Regions from separate parts of the Gorillibacterium sp. sgz306347 genome, predicted to be linked through region 2. Evidence: predicted binding sites of a transcription regulator. Region 2 holds the regulator's gene; the other holds the start of a gene.
What was found. Region 2 encodes NrdR, which represses ribonucleotide reductase genes. Its sites were predicted from a motif close to AACACNATATATNGTGTT; they were not measured.
Positions count from the first base shown of each region.

Region 1: AC6I6H_RS18790 (adenosylcobalamin-dependent ribonucleoside-diphosphate reductase) is a predicted target of NrdR. The motif match lies at 8,119-8,136, and genes of this name have one in related genera.

Region 1 covers NZ_JCAPET010000046.1:3,477-13,865, reverse strand. Annotated here, with positions in the region: gene AC6I6H_RS18815 (ArsR/SmtB family transcription factor) at 1-630, opposite strand, end outside; gene AC6I6H_RS18810 (glycoside hydrolase family 43 protein) at 794-2,284, shown strand; gene AC6I6H_RS18805 (glycoside hydrolase family 27 protein) at 2,314-3,594, shown strand; gene AC6I6H_RS18800 (DNA alkylation repair protein) at 3,741-3,860, opposite strand; gene AC6I6H_RS18795 (hypothetical protein) at 4,290-4,679, shown strand; gene AC6I6H_RS18790 (adenosylcobalamin-dependent ribonucleoside-diphosphate reductase) at 5,432-8,074, opposite strand; gene AC6I6H_RS18785 (DEAD/DEAH box helicase) at 8,569-10,263, shown strand; gene AC6I6H_RS18780 (YqhG family protein) at 10,260-10,389, shown strand, end outside.
Region 2 covers NZ_JCAPET010000059.1:12,317-22,705, forward strand. Annotated here, with positions in the region: gene AC6I6H_RS20485 (HAD family hydrolase) at 1-331, opposite strand, end outside; gene polA (DNA polymerase I) at 506-3,217, shown strand; gene mutM (DNA-formamidopyrimidine glycosylase) at 3,334-4,206, shown strand; gene AC6I6H_RS20500 (MntP/YtaF family protein) at 4,373-5,089, shown strand; gene coaE (dephospho-CoA kinase) at 5,102-5,698, shown strand; gene AC6I6H_RS20510 (lytic transglycosylase domain-containing protein) at 5,695-6,258, shown strand; gene AC6I6H_RS20515 (alpha/beta-type small acid-soluble spore protein) at 6,357-6,581, opposite strand; gene nrdR (transcriptional regulator NrdR) at 6,680-7,162, shown strand; tRNA gene AC6I6H_RS20525 (tRNA-Ala) at 7,264-7,339, shown strand; gene AC6I6H_RS20530 (hypothetical protein) at 7,676-8,341, shown strand; gene AC6I6H_RS20535 (ABC transporter ATP-binding protein) at 8,695-9,396, shown strand; gene AC6I6H_RS20540 (ABC transporter permease) at 9,401-10,389, shown strand, end outside.

The DNA.
Region 1 (10,389 bases), on a different contig from region 2:
TCTTCCGAAGTCGGCCGGGCTCGTCCAGGTTCCCAGAAAAACGCCGTTAAACGCAAAGCCGATATCCGAAGGCCAATGATCCCGCAGGCCCGGCGCTTCCGAAGCAATCTCCATGGAAATCTCGATAACATCCGCATATTGTCCGGCAGGCAAATAATTCGGCGTCTTGTACTCGACATACCCCCAGCCGAACCATAAAATAGCGGCCTGGACCCGTTCAGGATCGAGAAAATAACGCGGGTCGTCCCATACGCCAATCTCTTTCTCCCGTGTGCCGAGCCCGCAGGTGGGATGGATGTCGAATGCAGTATAATGGCCGACCGAAATGCTCTGCTCCCAAAGCTTTTCGTTTCGGCTGGCGGAGGGCAGCTCAATCTCGATGCTTGTTTCTTTAAGAAAACACAGTTTGTGCGTTCCCCCGTTTAACCGTATCCTGCGGCTTCCAATAAGTCCGGCTTGCTCGAGTTTTCGTATGTGCATCGTGACAATGGAAGGGCTAAGCCCCAGTTTTTCCGCAATATCCTTTACATTTCGTTCGCCGTCGGCGAGGAGGCTCAACATTTTCCATCTCACGGAGCTCGCCAGCGCTTCGTATAACGGCATAAACTTCGAATCCCCGTTTGCTTTCATCCCGTTTTGTCTCCCCGTTATTGAATTCACATATCCATTCATTTAGTAAATTTCATCATAGCCTTCCGTTCCAGGCCATTGCAAGCCTCTATTTCCAGGTGTTTAATTTTCTTAGCGCTCAACCTATTCACATTTGGGTGAATCCAAAAAAAGAGGTGGATCTATGAACTACCATAACCCCGTGATTAAAGGATTCTATCCGGACCCCAGCGTATGCAAAGCAGGCGATACCTATTACCTGGTATGCAGCTCCTTTCAGTACTTTCCGGGAGTCCCCATTTTTGAAAGCCGGGATTTGCTGAACTGGAAGCAAGTCGGTCATTGCCTGACAAGAAAAAGTCAAGTTCAGCTGGAGCATGTGAGCAGCTCCGGCGGCGTTTTCGCTCCGACCATCCGGTATCATGCGGGCCGCTTTTATATGACCACCACCAATGACACCACCCGGCAAAATTTTTATGTCTGGACCGACGATATTTACGGGGAGTGGTCGGAGCCGGTCTATGTCGATCAGGGCGGGATTGATCCGGATCTCTACTTTGAAGACGGGAAGACCTTTTTTATGAGCAACGGCACCGATGATAACGGAACCCCCGGCATCGTGCAGTGTGAAATTGACATTGAAACCGGCGCAAAGCGGACGCCAAGCCGTTCGATTTGGCAGGGAACGGGCGGCCGTTATCTGGAGAGTCCGCATCTGTATAAAATAAACGGCCGGTATTACCTGATGGCGGCTGAAGGGGGAACCGAATATGGCCATATGGTGACTTACGCGCGGGGAGATTCGCCCTCCGGCCCGTTTGAAGCCTATCCGCACAATCCCGTGCTGACCAATCGAAATTTGGGCGGGTACGAGCTGCAAGGTGTGGGCCATGGCGATTTGATCCGGGACAACGATGGGAATTGGTGGATGCTTCATTTGGGCTTCCGGCAAATCGGCAGGTGGCTTACGTTTCATCATTTGGGCCGCGAGGTGTTCCTCACGCCTGTTACCTTTGACGAGGACGGCTGGTTTACAGCCGGGCAGAACGGCACCTGTCTGATGAGCTTTGAGACAGACCGCATCCCGGACACGACCATTCAGCAGGAAAAGAAAAGCTATACGTTTGAAAACACGGATTGGAAGCTGGACTGGTGCTATCTCCGTCATCCGGCTGCCGGGCATTACCGCCTCGGTTCCGACAAGATAACCCTCCAAGGCACCGAAGTAACGCTGGACGCTCCCGCTTCCCCGACCTTTATCGGCCTGCGCCAAAGGGATTTTGATGCGGTCCTATCCTGCGAGGTCAGCCTTGCGAGCGGAGAGGCCGGCATAACGATCTACATGGATGAGCAGCATCACTATGACCTAGCTGTCCGGAGAGAAGAGAACAGCTACCGGGTTATCGAGCGCCTGAATATCGGGGATATCAAATCCGTGGAAAAGGAACGGAGTCTGGAGGGAACCAATCAAGCTGTGCTGGTTATCCGGGCGGACCGTGAGCGGTACAGCTTCTTTGCCCGGATATCGGGAGAAGAGGTTCTTTTGGGAACGGCACAAACCAAATACCTTTCGACTGAAGTTGCCGGAGGATTTACAGGTGTGCTCATCGGATTGTATGTTGTCGGAAAGGACAGTCAGGCCGAGTTCTCCAATTTCAAATGCGAGTACCTGTAAATGACGGATAAAAGCAAAGGAGATTCGCGATGGATCATAAAGCTGCTGCGCTTACTCCGCCGCTTGGCTGGAACAGCTGGGATTGTTATGGAGCGGCCGTAACGGAGGATGAAATCCGGGGCAATGCGGAATACATGGCAAAGCATTTGAAGGAATTCGGTTGGCGTTACATAACCGTGGATATTCAGTGGTATGAACCCTATGCGGCATCCTCTCAATACCGGCCGTTCGTTGAGCTGGTCATGGATGATTATTCCCGCCTGATGCCCGCGGAGAACCGGTTCCCTTCCGCAGCGGGCGGCAAAGGGTTTAAGCCGCTGGCCGATTACGTTCACAGCCTGGGCCTTCAATTCGGCATTCACATCATGCGCGGCATTCCCCGCCAAGCCGTGCATGCCGCTGCTCCGGTTCGGGACACCACTGCGACAGCGCGCGAAATCGCGCATCCCAACTCCATCTGTCCGTGGAATACGGATATGTATGGCGTAGACGCCTCGAAGGAAGGGGCGCAGGCCTATTACGATTCCCTTTTTGAGCTGTATGCAGAATGGGGCGTTGATCTGGTAAAGGTGGACGATATTGCGGCTTCCAGGCTGTACGGCACCCATCAGCCGGAGATCGTCCTGATCTCCAGGGCGATTGCTCGCTGCGGCCGCCCCATGGTGCTGAGCCTTTCACCCGGCCCCGCACCGGTGGAGTACGCGGCATTCTTCGCCGGGCATGCCAACATGTGGCGCGTCACGGACGACTTCTGGGACCAATGGCCTTTGCTGCTGGATATGTTCGACCGCTGCCGGACATGGCAGGGCGTCCCCGAGGAAGGCTGCTGGCCGGACTGCGACATGCTGCCGCTCGGCCACATCGGCATTCGGTCAGTAGACGGCGGGGGAACAGACCGCTGGACCCGTTTCACGCGGGACGAGCAGTTGACGATGCTGTCGCTTTGGAGCATCTTCCGCTCCCCGCTCATCTTTGGCGGAGAATTGCGGGACTGCGACGAATGGACATTGTCTCTGCTTACCAACCGGGATGTGCTGCGCATGCACCGGGAAAGCCGCTCGGCCAAAGAAGCCTTACGCGAGGGAGAACTGATTATCTGGACGGCCGAAGGCGTTGAAGGCTTCCGTTACGCCGCCGCGTTCAACATTGGTGACAACCCGCTTCCGCTCAACCTGGAGCTGGAGAAGATCGGATTGGCGGGCTGCCGGGAGGGAACCGAGCTGTGGAGCGGAGCGACGGCCGAGCTTGAGGCCGGCGTAGTCCGGGCTGTCATACCGCCGCATGGGGTGCGTTTGTATCGGTTTTTTTAACGACAAAGGGGCAGCCGGATTATCCGACCGCCCCTTTGCTTTTCCATTTTGGATAAGAAACGAATGCTCTGCAGTCCACTTTCTCCGTTAGTCGAAAATGTTTGGGAAACGCAATGAACCGTTTGAATTTCGATGATAATGTCCTTTCATGCATATCTAAAAGAAACTCTCGGCATATTTAGGTGATTATTAACAAGATAATCAATGACCGCTTTTTTATTTACGTGTGAAAAAGACTTGAGCATCCAACCGTATCCTTTAAGCACTCATTCATGTTCATCATTCAAAGCGTTAACCTTAAATTCACTAAATAAGCAGGGGAAGCCAAGTTTTTCTTGTGAAGATGGTCACAATTATGATGTTATCGATGGGGTTATCCATTTTGGCTCCCGTGAAAAAGAAGGCGAATATTGGTCTTTGTGGCTTAGGAATTATGAGCACTATTTGGAAGAACAGCGCCATCCAGGGAACCAACGATATTGGCAGGGATCACCTCATTACAGGGAAGTCATGTGGCAGCACATTAATAAGCTTCGACCGCGAATCATTGTTGATATGGCTTGCGGTACCGGTAGTGGCATCAAATACATGATTGAGCGAATAGATTGGCCTGTTACTGTCATCATGACCGATTTGAGCCACAGTATACTGAAATGGAACCGGTTTTTTTCTCGGACGAATGGAAAAATCCATATGTGGACATCGTGTATATGGCCTGTGATTGTGCTGCACTTCCTTTAGCTGATAACTGCGTGGATGTTGTCTTTTCTAATGGCGGGTTTTGCGGAAGGATATCGTGCGCACATGCGGTCTACAATATCAGCACAGTCGAAGATCATCAAAGTGATAATACAAAAAAGTGGATTGAACTTTATTCAATTCATGATCCGAGTTATCACCCTGAAAAAGATAAGATGCGTGACATCTCTCAATGGCTTGATAAGTGCAAGAATATTGGTTATCACAAAAATGAAGCCACGTTAATTTATGGAGAACTTCCTGCTCCTGCTGATGGTGTTTTCCCCTTTGAAAACGAAGTTTTACAGTGGATGGCAGAATATGTTGTAGTCTCTCAGAAAGTATAGTTGCTTCCGGTTCAATCCTTGATCTTTGGTCAAGGATTTTTCAATTTTCTTATTGACTTTTTATAGCTGGTCTTTCACCACGCTCTACTGCCCGTTAGCCACCCGTGCCCCGGCGGGGTACCACAGAATATGAAGTTGCGTTATTTCAGGGTGGATTTTTTGGCTATGTCGTGGTCCAATATCCATCACGCGCCGGGAGCTTTGGTCATGGGGCGCCGGAAGGGGCCGGACAAATTCTAACGGTTGCCAGCGAGCTTATTTGGCTTAAAACGAAGCTTTTTAAAATCTAACGGTTGCCACGGAGCTTATTTGGCTCGGAGAGGGGGCGTTTTGGTCTTTTGAGGGCAAATAAGCTCTCCCACAACCGTTAGAAATGGAAACAGGGGTTTTTGGGGTGAATAAGCGCTGTGGCAACCGTTAGCCACCCATGCCCCGGCGGGGTACCACAGAATATGAAGTTGCGTTATTTTCAGGGTAGCTTAATGAAGTTTTGACAATCTAATACTTTAAATTCTCAGCCTGCAACTTTACTTTGCATTTGACATTAAAACTATAAAATAAAAAACGTGAGAGCAACTATCGCTTCCCACGTTTTTACATTGTTCTTAGAACAAAACTTGTTTTCAAGACGCATTACAAATCAAAGGAAAATCCTTCTTCAATTTGAATAAAATGAATCATCGTGTATTTTCATACCGCAAAAGGTATAAATATAATTTTCTCGTTTTCGTCTTCGTCTAAAATATTTCTTCTTACGAGCACTTGCTGTACCCGCAGTTGGCGCAGGTTTTGCAGCCTTCCGTGTTGATCAGCGAGATCGAGCCGCAGGATGGGCAGATGTCTTTGCTCGTGTCGAGCAGGGACAGGTCGTCCGTCAGCGCGTGTCCGCCGTGCGAAGAAGGCGCGGCTGCGGCCGGAACCGCGGGAGCCGGCGCCGGAGCGGCAGGCTGCATCGTGAAATGCGCGGCGCGGGAATCGCCCGACGTGCCGTTCGAGCCGGCATTCGCTGCGGTGTGCAGCTCCAGCGCTTTGGCAACGGCGTCGGCGATGGACTCGACGCGGTTGGCGCCGAAGCCGATGGCGCCCGAACCGCCGATGCCCTTCAGGTGCTTGATCAGCAGGTTCACTTTGTTGCCGTGGTCGCCGTAGCGCAGGAACAGGGAGCATACCCGGCCGAGCGCTTCCGCCATGGCGAAGACGTCGGAGCCGGCTTTGCCTACGTTCAGGAAGATTTCGCTCGGCGCGTCGTTCAGATCGTTGATCGTGATGTACGCCATGCCGAACGGCGTGTTGATTTTATAGGTGGCCCCGCGCAGAATTTGCGGGCGGCGTTTGTATTCCTTGTCGATGACCTTTGTTTCCTTCGGCGCCGCGGAGACCGCAAGCACCGGAGCTTCTGCTGTATCGGCCGCTGCCGCCGCTGCCGTTTTTTGCTCCGTTTTGCCTTCCTCTGCCTTGTCTTCCTTCTTGCCGGTCGACAATACCTGTTCGTTGCGGCTGCCGTCGCGGTAGATCGTCACGCCTTTGCAGCCGAGGTCGAAGGCCAGCTCGTACAGCTTCTTCGTGTCTTCCACCGTAAAGTCGTGCGGCGCGTTCGCCGTCTTAGAGATCGAGCTGTCCACCCAGCGCTGGATGGCGGCCTGTACGCGGATGTGGTCCTCCGCCGAAAGAGTCATAGCCGTCACGAAGTGAGACGGAAGCTCTTCGCCCGGATGCTTTTCCAGCCATTCCTGGGCGATCGGCACGTATTGCTTGTCGAAGCCGAGCCGGCTTTGGCGGAAATATTCAAACGCGAAGTACGGCTCGATGCCGGTCGACGTGCCGACCATTGTGCCCGTGCTGCCGGTCGGCGCCTGGGTGATGACGGTGACGTTGCGCATGCCGTTCTTGCGGATCGATTCGCCCACTTCCGGGTAGACCTCGATCATGTTTTTCATAAAGCCGCTTTGCAGATACAGGTCCTTGTCGAAGTGCTTGAAGGAGCCTTTTTCCGCCGCAATTTCGGAGGAGGCCAGGTAGGATTCCCGGGCGATAAAGCCGTACAGCTTATCCAGGAATTCGAGCGATTCCGGGCTGCCGTAGCGAACTTCCAGCTTGATCATCAGCTCGGCAAGGCCCATCGAGCCCAGGCCGACGCGGCGTTCGCCCTGCTGGTTCACGCGGTTTTCTTCGAAGTGGTACGGCGTCTTGTCAATGACGTTGTCCAGGAAACGGGTCGAGTAGCGAACCACCTGGCCAAGTTCTTCCCAGGCCACGTCATGCTTGTCCGCGTCGTAGAACTTGGACAGGTTGATGGCCGACAGGTTGCAGACGCCCCAGGCCGGCAAGCCCTGCTCGCCGCACGGATTCGTGCAAATGATCGGGTTGAAATACCAGCTGTTGGACATCTGATTGTAGTATTCCATAAAAACGACACCCGGCTCGGCGGATTTCCAAGCCGATTCGATGATCGTGTGCCACACTTCGCGGGCTTTGACCGTGCGGACGGTTTTGACCGGCTTGCCGGCCTTCTTCCATTTGTCCAGGTCGCCGTCCCAGGTTTCGTTGTAGTCGGCCACCGAGGTGTCCGGGAACACGAGGTCCCAATCCAGATCTTCCTTCACGGCCTTCATGAAGGCGTTGCTGACGCAAACCGACAGGTTGGCGTTCGTCACCTGGCCCATCGTCTGCTTGACCGTGATGAAATCCATCAGGTCCGGGTGCCAGTCGTTCAGCATCAGCATGAGCGCGCCGCGGCGGCTGCCGCCCTGCTCGATCAGGCCGGTCGTATAGCTGAACAGGCCGCCCCAGGACACCGCGCCCGAGGAGGAGCCGTTAACGCCTTTGACCACCGCCCGGCGAGGACGGAGCGAGGACAGGTTGATGCCCACGCCGCCGCCGCGCGACATGATTTCAGTCATTTCCGAAAGGGTCGCCATGATGCCGCCCCGGCTGTCATGCGGAGACGGGATAACGTAGCAGTTGAACAGCGTCAGCTCGTCGCTTGCGCCGGCGCCGGCCGCGATCCGGCCGCCGGGAACGAGCTTCCAGTCGTCCAGAATGCTGCGGAACTTCTCGGTCCATTCCTTGCGTTTGGCAGGGGTCGCTTCCACCGAGGCCATGGCCGCCGCCAGACGGTCCCACAGCTCCTCCGGGGTTTTCTCCTGGGTGAGCGTCAGCTTCTCCACGTCCGATTCCACCACGTCTCCGCTGCGCACCTTCACCTTTACCTTGTTTCCGGTGCGTTCGATGACCTCGCCCACTTCCTTGGCCGGGAATTTCGGGTCGTCCTTGGTCAGAACGAGAACCGTATCCCCCACTTTCGTGCCGCTGGTGTCGGCGTTTTTCATGGCGTAGCGGTCCAGAAAAATCTTTTCGCTGAGACCTTCCAAGCGCTTCGTCTGCATCATGCTCATTGCCAGTACCCCTTTCTATGATTGTCCGCGAATAACGGATATGTAACCCAATATTTAGTGCAGCACTCATTATACATTACAACATTTTGTGGATCGAGTGGGACGAGGATCGTTTTTCCGGGTTAACCCGCCATTCTTTCGCCGAAGCTGTCCTTTTCGCCTGCGCGCTCTCTTTTTGATGATGAATGGTGAGATTTCTCACACCCGCGAGCGGCCCCAAACCGCGAGGCCTTGCCCCGCAAGGCTTCTCCCCTTCTTACACGCCGGGCCGCCAAACGAATCAAGATGTAGACAATAAAAAAGAATGAAACACAGGATATAGTATTTTCATCACCAAAAAGCCATGACCGTACGATCCCCATTCGCCTTTTACGGAAACGGAACTTATCTATCATACCTCAAAAACCAAGGCGGGTTCCAGTCCCTTTTTTAGGCGGTTATGAAACTTCCCGGCTTCGTCCATACTAGTTTTACCAACTTGAGGGAGGTGCCCCATGCGTCAGTCCGAATCGGCCGATTTGGTGAAAAAGCTGGACGGCACGGTGGAGCTCCGGTTTGAACGCGGCTGGCTGTCCGAACTGGAATCCCGCGTGGACAAAAACGGCCCTTGGGACAACCCCGAGCTGTACCGCCTTGCCCTGGAAGCGGAGGAGGCCCGGCTGATCCGCCGGTTCGACGACCTGCAATGCCTCGCTCATCTTCCCGGATTCGTTCCGCTCGCGCACCAGACGGACGCCGCCCGAAAGGTGCTTTTCGACATGCGCGGGCGCGCCATTCTCGCCGACGAAGTGGGCCTTGGCAAAACCATTGAAGCCGGACTTGTGCTCAAAGAATATATGGTGCGCGGACTGGTCAAAAAGGCGCTTATTCTCGTTCCCGCCTCCCTTGTGCTGCAATGGGTGCGCGAGCTGAACCAGAAGTTCGGCATTCCCGCCTCCGCCCAGAAAAAAGCCTACATGTGGACCTCCGCCGAAGTGATCGTCGCTTCGCTCGATACCGCCAAGCGCCCGCCCCACCGGGACATCGTGCTGGGGCTCGATTACGACATGCTTATCATTGACGAAGCCCACAAGCTGAAAAACAAAAAGACCACGAACTACCAGTTCGTCAGCGGCCTGCGCCGCAAATACTGCCTGCTCCTTACGGCGACTCCCGTCCAGAACGACATGGACGAGCTTTACAACCTGATTCACGTCCTGAAGCCCGGCCAGCTTGGCGGACAGGGCAGCTTTCAGGACAAATTCGTCGCGGACAAACGCGTGCCCAAAAACGAGGACCTGCTCCAAGGCGAATTGTCCAAAGTGATGATCCGCAACCGGCGCTCGGACGGGGCGGTCGATTTTACCAAACGCGTCGTCAAAAACATTCCCCTCAGCCTTTCGCCCGAGGAACAGGCGCTGTACGACGGGGTGACCCGGTTTGTAAAGGAACGCTACGACGAGCTGGGACGAGGTGCGGCCAGCGCGTTTACTTTGGTGACGCTGCAGCGTGAGGTGTGCAGCAGCCGGGACGCTGTTTTCGTGACGCTCGTCAACCTGTTTAAGAAGCTCCCGGAAGAATCTCCCCTCCGGCAAAAGGTGTGGGAACTGGTGGCGCTGATCCGCGGCATCACGGCCAACACGAAAGCCGAAAAAGTGCTGGAGCTGATAAAGGGGATCGGAGACAAGGCGATTGTGTTTACCGAATACCGGGCCTCGCAGGAATATTTGCTGAAGTTTCTGAAGGACAACGGCCTCTCTGCCGTTCCTTACCGGGGCGGGATGAACCGGGGCAAAAAGGACTGGATGATGGACCTGTTCCGCGGCCGCGCGCAGGTGCTGATCGCCACAGAGGCGGGCGGCGAAGGGATCAACCTGCAATTTTGCCATCACATGATCAATTTCGACCTGCCCTGGAACCCGATGCGGCTGGAGCAGCGGATCGGCCGGGTGCACCGGCTCGGCCAGCAGCACGACGTGAGCATTTACAACCTCTCGACGCTGGGCACCATCGAGGAGCACATCCTCCATCTGCTGCACGAAAAAATCAACATGTTCGAGCTGGTTATCGGCGGACTCGATCACATCCTGGAGCAAAAAGCGACGCTGGAAAACGATTTGATGAAGCTGGTGCTGGAAGCGGACGGAGATGCGGACATCCGGACGCGGCTGGACCGGTTCGGAGATTCCCTGCTGGAGGCGAGCCCGTGAACAGTGCCCAAATTGAACGCTATCTGCTTCGTTTTCTGGAAGCGATGGACTGCGCGGTGCTGGACAAAACGGAGTCCGCCGTGCTCGTCAAGCTGTCCGTAGAGGCGGACCGGGAGCTGACCGGCC
Region 2 (10,389 bases):
CCGCGCCGCCGGCGGGCAGGCCCGCGAGTGCGGCCCGCAGGCAGGCGGCCCGCTGCGTGCGGCCGGCCTGCGGGCGGCCTGCAGCGCCGGCGCGTGAACCGGCGCGGCCGCGGCTTGCCCGCGCGCCGGTTTGCGCGAGCCGCGTCTCCTCGCGGCGGTAGGCGGCGAGCGCGAGCCGCGCCGTTTCGGCGGCATCGCGGTCCCAGCGCGCCGCAAATTCCTCCACCACTTCGAGAAAAGCATGCTCGAACGTGGCGGCCGGATCGATCAACGTTCCGTTCAGATCAAACAGTATGGCTTTTTTTTCGCCCGAGGCAAATAACGGCTTCATCCGGCAGCCCCCATCCCTTCTGCGCCTGTGGCCTTTTCCCAAAGGAATATGCCGCGCCGCAAGGTTTTATCCGGCGGATGCGATATGCTATGATGGAGAAAGGTTGTCCTGTGACAACCGCCTACGCTGGAAGCAACAGGCGGATCAACGCCAATGCCATAAATGAGGTGGACCATGAGCAAATTGATTCTGATCGACGGAAACAGCATTGCCAGCCGTGCGTTTTACGCGCTGCCGCTTTTGAGCAATTCCGCCGGTTTGCACACCAACGCGGTTTACGGCTTTACGACCATGCTGCTGCGCTTGATCGAAGAAGAGAAGCCGACGCATTTTCTCGTCGCGTTCGATGCCGGGAAAGTCACGTTCCGCCACACGGAGTACAAGGAGTACAAGGGAGGCCGGGCGAAAACGCCGCCGGAGCTTTCCGAACAGTACCCGCTGATCAAGGAGCTGGTCAAAGCGTTTGGCATCGCCCAGTTTGAGCTGGAGGGCTATGAGGCGGACGACATCATAGGCACGATGAGCCGCGCCGGGGAAGCGGACGACCTGCAGGTGGTCATCGTCACCGGCGACAAGGACATGCTGCAGCTGGCGTCGGACCGCGTCACCATCGCCCTGACACGCAAGGGGGTCAGCGAGACCGAGCGGTTCGATCCGGCGCATCTTCAGGATACATACGGGCTGGAGCCCGACCAAATCCGCGACCTCAAAGGGCTCATGGGCGATTCCTCGGATAACATTCCGGGCATCCCCGGGGTCGGTGAAAAAACCGCTTTAAAGCTGCTTCATGAATACGGAAGCGTCGAAAAGGTTTTGGAATCGGCCGACGGCATCAAAGGAAAGCTGGGCGAGAAGATCCGCGCCCATGCCGAGGAAGCCCGCATGAGCAAAGAGCTGGCGACCATTTTCCGCGAAGTGCCGATGGATATATCCTGGGACGACAAAACCTACAAAGGCTTTGACGGGCAAGCCCTGGCGGCCATGTTTCGCAAGCTGGAGTTCAAGTCTCTTCTCGAAAAGCTCGATTTCGGCGCAGGGGCCGCACCGGCCGACGGGGCCTCCGCGAAAGGAGCGGAGGCCGGAGCGGAAGAAGGCTCCGGGGCGGATACCCGAAGCGAAACCCGCCCGGATCAGCCCGTCGTTATCCTGGATGAGGCCGGACTGGCCGACTTCGCCGCCCGACTGGATACGGTCGATACCGTGCACGTCGAATCAGCCGGCGAGAACCCCCATACGGCGGACTTCCTCGGCATGGCTTTTCAAACCGTTGAGGCCGGCTACTTTTTGGCCAAAGACTTGCTATTGTCTGATTCGGCTGCGGCCATTCGCGATTGGCTGGCTGACCCCCGGAAGCCAAAGGCAATCTTCGACCTGCATCGGGCGAAAATCGTTTTGTCCTGGCTGGGGATCACGCTGAAGGGCTGCGCGTTCGATGTCATGCTTGCGACTTACCTGCTGGACCCGACCGAGTCCACCCAGACGCTTCATGCGCTGGCTTTTAAATACGGATTGCGTGACATTCCCGACGACGCCGACGTCTTCGGCAAAGGCGCGAAATTCAAGGTTCCCGATACCGAAACGCTCGCTGCTCATTTGTGCCGGAAAGCCGCTGCGGTCAGAGAGCTTCAGGACATCCAGAAACGGGAGCTGGACGAAAAGGAAATGACCGGGCTGTTCTTTGACCTGGAGCTTCCGCTGGCGGCGCTTCTGGCCGAGATGGAGCTGCAGGGCGTCAAAATCAACCCGGACCAGCTCCGCGACTTCGGAACCGAGCTGAACGAACGGATCGCGGCCATTGCGGCGGACATCTACCGCCATGCGGGCGGGGAATTCAATCTGAATTCGCCCAAGCAGCTGGGGGATGTGCTGTTTAACCGGCTGGGCCTGCCCGTCGTCAAAAAAACCAAAACCGGCCCGTCCACGGATGTCGAGGTGCTGGAGCGTCTGCGAGCCAAGCACGAGATTGTTGCGCATATCCTGGATTACCGGACGCTCGCCAAGCTTCAGTCCACTTATATAGAAGGATTGCTCAAAGAGGTCCGGTCCTCCACAGGTAAAATTCATACGTATTACCGTCAGACGATCACGGCCACCGGACGGCTGAGCAGCCAATTCCCGAACCTGCAAAACATTCCGATCCGTCTGGAGGAAGGTCGCAAAATCCGCAAGGCTTTTGTTCCCTCGGAGGAAGGCTGGCTGATTCTGGCCGCCGATTATTCCCAGATCGAGCTGCGGGTGCTCGCCCACATTTCCGGCGACGAACGGCTGCAGGAAGCGTTCCATCACGACATGGACATCCATACCAAAACGGCGATGGACGTTTTCGGCGTAAAGGAAGCGGAGGTGGACCGCAACATGAGGCGTTCCGCCAAGGCGGTCAACTTCGGGATTGTTTACGGCATCAGCGACTACGGCCTTTCGCAAAACCTGGACATTTCCCGCGCGGAGGCGGCGAAATTCATCGAGCAGTATTTTGCCGTTTTCCAGGGCGTCCGCAAGTACATGGACGACATCGTCAAGTCGGCGCGGCGCGACGGGTATGTCACGACGCTTCTGAACCGCCGCCGTTACCTGCCGGAAATCAACGGCTCCAATTACAACCTCCGTTCCTTTGCCGAGCGGACTGCGATGAACACGCCGATCCAGGGCACCGCGGCGGATATCATCAAGCTGGCCATGGTCAAAATGGCGGCCCGGCTGAAGGAAGAGAAGCTGCAAAGCCGGATGCTGCTCCAGGTGCATGACGAATTGGTGTTTGAAGTGCCCCCGGAGGAAAAAGAAATCATGGAACGCCTCGTACCCGAAATTATGGAGAACGCCCTCCAGTTGTCCGTTCCGCTAAAGGTGGAAGTGGAAAGCGGAGCCGACTGGTACGACGCCAAGTAAAACGGCCGATTGCCAATCAAAACGGGTAGCCCGGAAGGCTCTCTTGCGGTATGCTTAAAGAAGCGGTTTTTTATTCGCTTGCTTATCAAGCATTTCAACAAGAGGTGAATTCATCCATGCCGGAATTGCCCGAGGTGGAAACGGTCGTCCGGACCCTGAACCGTCTGGTCGCCGGAAAAACCATCGCATCGGTCACGGTTCTGCTTCCCCGCATCATCCGCCTGCCGGAAGAGCCGGAGCGGTTTTGTGAAGCGCTTGCCGGTCAAACCGTTCATTCCGTCGCGCGCCGTGGCAAGTTTATCCGCTTTTTGCTGGACGGGCTTACCCTGGTGTCCCATCTTCGGATGGAAGGGCGGTACGGAGTTTACCGGCCGGACGAGCCGGTCGAAAAGCATACCCATGTCATCTTTCATTTTACCGACGGAACCGAGCTCCGGTACAAAGACGTGCGCCAATTTGGCACCATGCACATCTTCCGCACCGGAGAAGAATGGAACGGGCCGCCGCTGCATAAACTTGGACTTGAACCGCTTGACCCGGAATTTACGGCCGCCCTGCTCGCGGACAAGCTCCGCGGCCGGGCGACCAAGCTCAAACCTCATCTATTGAATCAGGAAACCATCGCCGGCCTTGGCAACATTTATGTGGACGAAGCGCTGTTTCGGGCGGGGCTTCATCCCGAGCGGCCGGCCGGCTCGCTGACCCGGCCGGAAACCGTCCGGCTGCACGAGGCGATTGTCGGCGTTTTGCAGGAAGCGGTCGATGCCGGAGGCTCATCCATCAAGTCTTATGTCAATGGACAAGGCGAGATGGGCATGTTTCAGCAGCAGCTTCTCGCGTACGGACGGAAGGGAGAGCCCTGCAGCCGGTGCGGCAAGCCGATTGTGAAGGCAAGGCTGGGCGGACGGGGGACGCATTTTTGCCCCGGCTGCCAGAAGCTTCCCGTCAAGCGGGCGACCCGCGTCAAAAAAGTCGAGCCTCTGGGCTGACCGGAAGAACGGGAGACCGGAAAAGCACACGGGTCGGAGCCAAGACATATCCTTAAGGTAGGCTGTGCTCGGGGGGCGTTGCTCCCGGAGTCAAAGACCGGCCGTTCGCCGGCCGTCCAGCCCTATCAACGGGCCTGCTTTCATGGTCCGCGGGAGGGATATCGCGTTGGTTCCGATCATGTCCCTGTTTTTTCTTGCGCTTGCCGTCAGCTTGGACGGTTTCGGCGTCGGCGCCATGTACGGCTTGCGGAAAATCCGCATTCCCCTGTTTTCGGTTCTGATCATCGCCTGCTGCTCCGGTCTTGTGATATTGCTTTCCATGAAGGTCGGCGTCTGGCTGTCCGCTTTTCTGGCCCCGTCGGCGGCTAAAAACGTCGGTGCAGCTATCCTGGTCGGGATCGGCGGATGGACGGTGTTCCAGATGCTGATTCAGCGGGACGAGGGCGCCGCTTCGGATTCGGGAGGCGTGAGCGGGTTTTCGGCGGAGCCTCCCGAAGGTTCATTTGAATCGGCCGGACAACAGGCCGAGCTCTCATCCGTGCCGCCGGTTTTCTCCATTGAGCTGAAACGGATCGGCATCGTGATTCAGATTCTCCGCCGGCCTGCCTTGGCGGACGCCGACCGGTCGGGCGTAATTTCCGCTTCCGAAGCGGGACTGCTTGGCCTCGCCTTGTCGCTTGATGCGTTCGGCGCCGGCTTCGGCGCCGCGTTAATCGGATATTCCCCGGCTGCAACCGCCGGGCTGATCGCCTTGTCCAGCGCCGTTTTTTTATCGCTGGGGTTAAAGGTCGGGTTTCAATTGTCGGATTTGGGCTGGGTTCGCAAGCTGTCGGTATTGCCCGGCTGCCTGCTGATCCTGATGGGGATTCTCAAGTTTTTTTAGGAGTGTTTGGTTATGAATATAGGCCTCACCGGAGGAATCGCTTGCGGCAAAAGCACCGTTGCGGCCATGCTGGTCGAACGGGGCGCCGCGCTCGTGGATGCCGATGTGCTTGCCAGGGAAGCGGTCGAGCCCGGAACGGAAGGGCTCGGCCGGATCGCCCGCCGGTTCGGACGGGACATGCTGTCCGCCGACGGAACGCTGGACCGCAAAAAGCTGGGAGCGGCTGTGTTTGCCGACGCTGCGGCCCGCAAAGACCTGGACGCGATCCTGCATCCGATCATCCGTGGCATGCTGGAAACCCGAATTCGGGAATGGGAAGCGCATGCGCCGGACAAGCTGATCGTAGCGGACGTCCCGCTGCTTTTTGAATCCGGCATGCAGGATTTGGTCCGGGAAGTCATGGTCGTGTACGTGCCGGAGGAAGTGCAGCTGGACAGGCTGATGAAGCGGGACGGGCTCGGCGAAGCCCAGGCGCTTCAGCGCATCCGGGCACAGCTGCCGATCGAGGAGAAGCGGAAGCTTGCGGATGTCGTCATTCGGAATGACGGAAGCCGGAAGGAAACAAACCGGCAGGTGGCGGAATTTTGGCGGGATAAGGGTCTGCCATGAGAGTGCTGCGAAAAAAACGGGTGTCGGCTTTGCTGCTTGTCGCGCTTTTGCTTCTCGTTTTTGCGAATACTACATGGATCGGCAAATTGATGTATCCCATTCACTACCGGGGCACCATCGAAGCATCGGCTGCCGAAAACGGACTGGACCCGCTTTTCGTGGCGGCGGTCATCCGGGTGGAAAGCAATTACCGCGCTCAATCGGAATCGAGCAAAGGAGCCCTCGGCATCATGCAGATCATGCCGGACACGGCGAACTGGCTCATGGAACGCGATACGACGCTTGCGGATATCCGAAACCGGGATTTGACCGAGCCGGAAGCCAGCATCCGCCTGGGAACGCATTATTTGCAGTATTTGTTTGAGCGCTTTGGAGACAACCCCTCGACCGTTGCGGCTGCGTATAACGCCGGACACGGCAAAGTGGCCCGCTGGCTGGAGGATGACGTGTGGAACGGCACGCTGGCTGATGCGGACCGGATCCCGATCGTCGAGACGCGAAAGTATGTAAAATCGGTGGATTACTACTATACGAAATACAGCAAGGTTTACGGAAAGTGACGTTCCTTCCGTTTGCTTTCCGTTTTACAGGAAAGAAGCGCCGGAGAAGCCGCTAGGGCTTCTCCGACACTTCCTTTGCTTTACGGAATCGGATATCATTATTTAGATTGTCCTGCGAGTTGTTGCTCGGCGATTTGCACCAGGCGGCGGGTAATGTGGCCCCCGATCGCACCCGTATCGCGGGATGCCATATAACCATAGTAGCCGTCTTGCGGAATTTGAATGCCCAGTTCTTGCGCCACTTCGTACTTCAGTTGATCCAAAGCTTGGTTAGCTTGGGGTACAACCAGCACGTTGCTGCTTCTGGATTGTCCTGCTCCCATGTCTGTCACCTCCTTATCGGTTGGTAACTGTATTATGTGCCTTACGAAGGACTTCATTCAGGTAACCCTTGGCAAGAAAAGCGAGGAGGAAGAAAAGAATGAAATGCCCGTACTGCGACCACGTCGGGACCAAAGTGCTCGATTCCCGCGCGGCCAACGAAAACAAATCGATCCGCCGCCGCAGGGAATGCGAAAGCTGCCTGCGCCGGTTCACGACCTTTGAAATGGTGGAGGAAACGCCGCTCATGGTCATCAAAAAGGATGGCAGCCGGGAGGAGTTCAGCCGCGAAAAGATCATGCGGGGGCTCATCCGCGCCTGCGAGAAGCGCCCCGTTTCGGTGGAGCAGATGGAGACGATCGTCTCCAATGTGGAAAAACGCATCCGAGAAACCGCGCTTTCAGAGGTGGAGAGCCGTGACATCGGCGAGGCCTTGATGCAGGAGCTTTATTCGGTGGACGAGGTGTCGTACGTCCGGTTCGCTTCGGTGTACCGGCAGTTCAAGGACATCGACATGTTCATGAAAGAACTGTCCCAGCTGCTCAGCAAAAATCAGCTATCCGGCCAGGCGGACAAGGTATAACCGGCACGCAAAAAACTTTTTAAAAAAAGGGTTGCGCATTTCAAAGTTGTCCTGTATAATCATTTCTTGTGACCGGGTAATAACGGTTCGCAAGAAAACACGGGGCCATAGCTCAGCTGGGAGAGCGCATCGCTGGCAGCGATGAGGTCAGGGGTTCGATCCCCCTTGGCTCCACCATACATACACTATTGATACAGCCGATGCAGGCTGTTTTTTTGCATAGTTGTGTAGAAGTGCTGACGATGTGTACGATTTGTCGTACAAGTCTTGCCCTTAATCTCTGCCATTTGCTTGCTTTGTACGACTTGTCGTATGAAATCAGGTGTTTGAATGGCTGGACCGGGATATTTGTACGACAAATCGTACAAACTGTATTGAATCATTGGATTAAGCATCGATTTCGTATGACGAATCGTACAAAGTTACTTGTGGCGAAGCACGCCTCGACTAATTCTGCTTGCCTGGGCAGGAATTAGCGGGGCGTTTTTTTATTCCTAAAATGAGGCGATAACAATGAGTTTCGAAATCGAACATGAAAAGTGGATCAACTGGCATTTGAGTCATCGTAATGGAGAACGAAAAGATGCATTAAAGCGAGGGCACGGCTACGGTAACCAAACCTTTGCAGAGAAAATCTGGTGGCCGCTGGTGGGGCATTTTCAAAGCTTGCATCCGGAATACGAGGTGCTGGATTGGCGTGGACGGTCGTATTTTGTGGATTTCATGTGGATCATGGGAGCACTGCGCTTTGCATTCGAGATTATGGACTATGGCTCACACGGCAAGGACCGCACCAAATACCGGATGGATCTGAATCGTGGGCTATTCCTGCAGTCTCAACAATGTCACGTGATATCCATTTCGCTAGATGAAATGAAAGAAAACCCTGCGTTCATTCAATCGATTCTGCGTAATATGTTGGCCCCTTATTTCACATCCGGAAAGCCTTCGCTACAATCGTTTGCCAAAATAGAACGAATGCTGATACGCTATGCGGCATGTCATAACCGAAAAGTCCGCCCGGCCGAAGCGGCAATCGAACTTGACCTTCATAAACAAACGGTCATCAAATACTGTCGCGAGCTGGCACGCAAGGGGAAACTTCGGCCGATCCCTACCGGAACCACAGGAAAAATATACCAGTATGAACTTATAGGGTCAATTTTTCATTTTGAATGAGGTGATTAGCCCACAGTTTAAACTCGCTGGAACTGGAATAGGACCGGTTGATCTTAAACGATTGACCAGCCGGGGCATGCAAGCAGCGGAGCTTAAACGGAAAATCCTTGTTATCGCAAATGGACAGCTGCTGCACGAGGTTGAAATGAAACGGATTGCAGACTATTATGTTCAACTTTGGGCAACACCAACGTCGTAGATGATTTGTCATTATCGGTGAAGAAGGGAGAAACCTGCTTGGGTTGAACGCCCCGGCGTCAGGAAAAGTAAAATTGCTTACAATGCGTTTGACAAAGAAACACCGTGTTCATACGATTAAGTATCGGCAAGTCAAAGTCAAGGGAGAGAAACGGATGGCCTATATTGAGTTCAACCATGTGGTCAAGCAGTACGCTTCGGAGGGAGTGGTCATCCAGGCCTTGGAAGACGCAAGCTTTGCGGTTGAAAAGGGAGAGCTGGCCGTGATTTTGGGCGCCTCCGGGGCCGGCAAGACCACCGCCCTCAATATATTGGGCGGCATGGATACCGCCACGTCGGGCGATGTCATTGTGGACGGCGAAGTGATTTCGCGCTACACCAAGAAGCAGTTGGTGGGCTACCGCCGCACCGACATCGGCTTCGTGTTCCAGTTCTACAACCTGGTGCCCAATTTGACGGCTTTGGAAAATGTAGAGCTGGCCGCCCAGATCCGCCCGGATTCGCTGGACGCCTCGGAAACCTTGGATAAAGTGGGGCTCTCGGAGCGCAAAAACAACTTCCCCGCCCAGCTTTCCGGCGGAGAGCAGCAGCGGGTGTCCATCGCCCGCGCCATTGCCAAGAAGCCGAAGCTGCTTTTGTGCGACGAACCGACAGGCGCGTTGGATTACAACACCGGCAAGCAGATTTTGCAGCTGCTGCAGGACATGTGCCGACAAGAAAAGATTACGGTGCTCATCATCACCCATAACTCCTCGCTGGCGCCGATGGCGGACAAGGTGATTCATTTCAAGAACGGCCAGGTGGTCAAGACCGTACAGAATGAGCAGCCGGTTCCGATCGCGCAGATTGAGTGGTGACGCGATGAACAGGGCTTATCTCAAGGATAGCTGGCGTTCCATTCGAAAAGGCTGGAAACGGTTTTTGTCCATTCTGACCATCACCGCGCTGGGCGTCGCCATGCTGACAGGCTTGTATGCTTCGTGCATGGATATGTATTATTCGGCGGACAAGTTTTATGACCGGCAAAATTTGTTTGATATTCGGATTCTGTCCCCCCGGGGGCTTGCGGAAGAAGACGTGACCGCACTCAAAGAGGTAAACGGAGTGGAAACAGCCGAAGGGGCGTTCAGCCAACCCGTTCAAACGGAGGTGGCGGGAGCGGCGAAAAGCGCCGAGCTGAAGATGCTCGGCTCCGAAGGGATAAACGCTCCGTATCTCCTGGACGGGGCGCTGCCAGCCCGGGCAAAGGAAATCGCCGTCACGCAAAACTATCTGGATGAAAGCGGAGCGTCCGTAGGCGATGCCTTGACGATTGGCAGCGATACGTATACCATCACCGGCGTGGTTTTGGACCCCATGAATATTCAAAGCACCGGCATGGCCAGTGTATTCCGGGCCACCGTCGCCACGGACTATACCTTTTTTGCGGCCGCTACGGACTTCAACAGTCCCGTTTTTACAGCCGTCTACATAACCCTAGGAGGCACAAAAGCGCTGGACACCTTTTCGGGAGAATATGAGCAGGCCGTGCAGGCCGTAATCGGAGAGATTGAACGCCAGCGCGAGCAGACAGGCTCCGGCGCTGCGGCGCAGTGGTATATTCAGGACCGCAGTTCGCTGGACAGCTATTCCAGCATGATCAATGACCTGTCCTCCATTGAAGCGGTGGGCAAGGTATTCCCGGTTATCTTCCTTCTGGTGGCGGTGCTCATGAGCCTGACCTCCATGACCCGGATGGTGGAGGAGGAACGGGGGCTTATCGGAACCTACAAGGCGCTGGGCTTCAGCAATGCCGCTATCAGCCGCAAGTACATCCTGTTTGCCTTCGCGGCTTCTTTTATCGGAGGGCT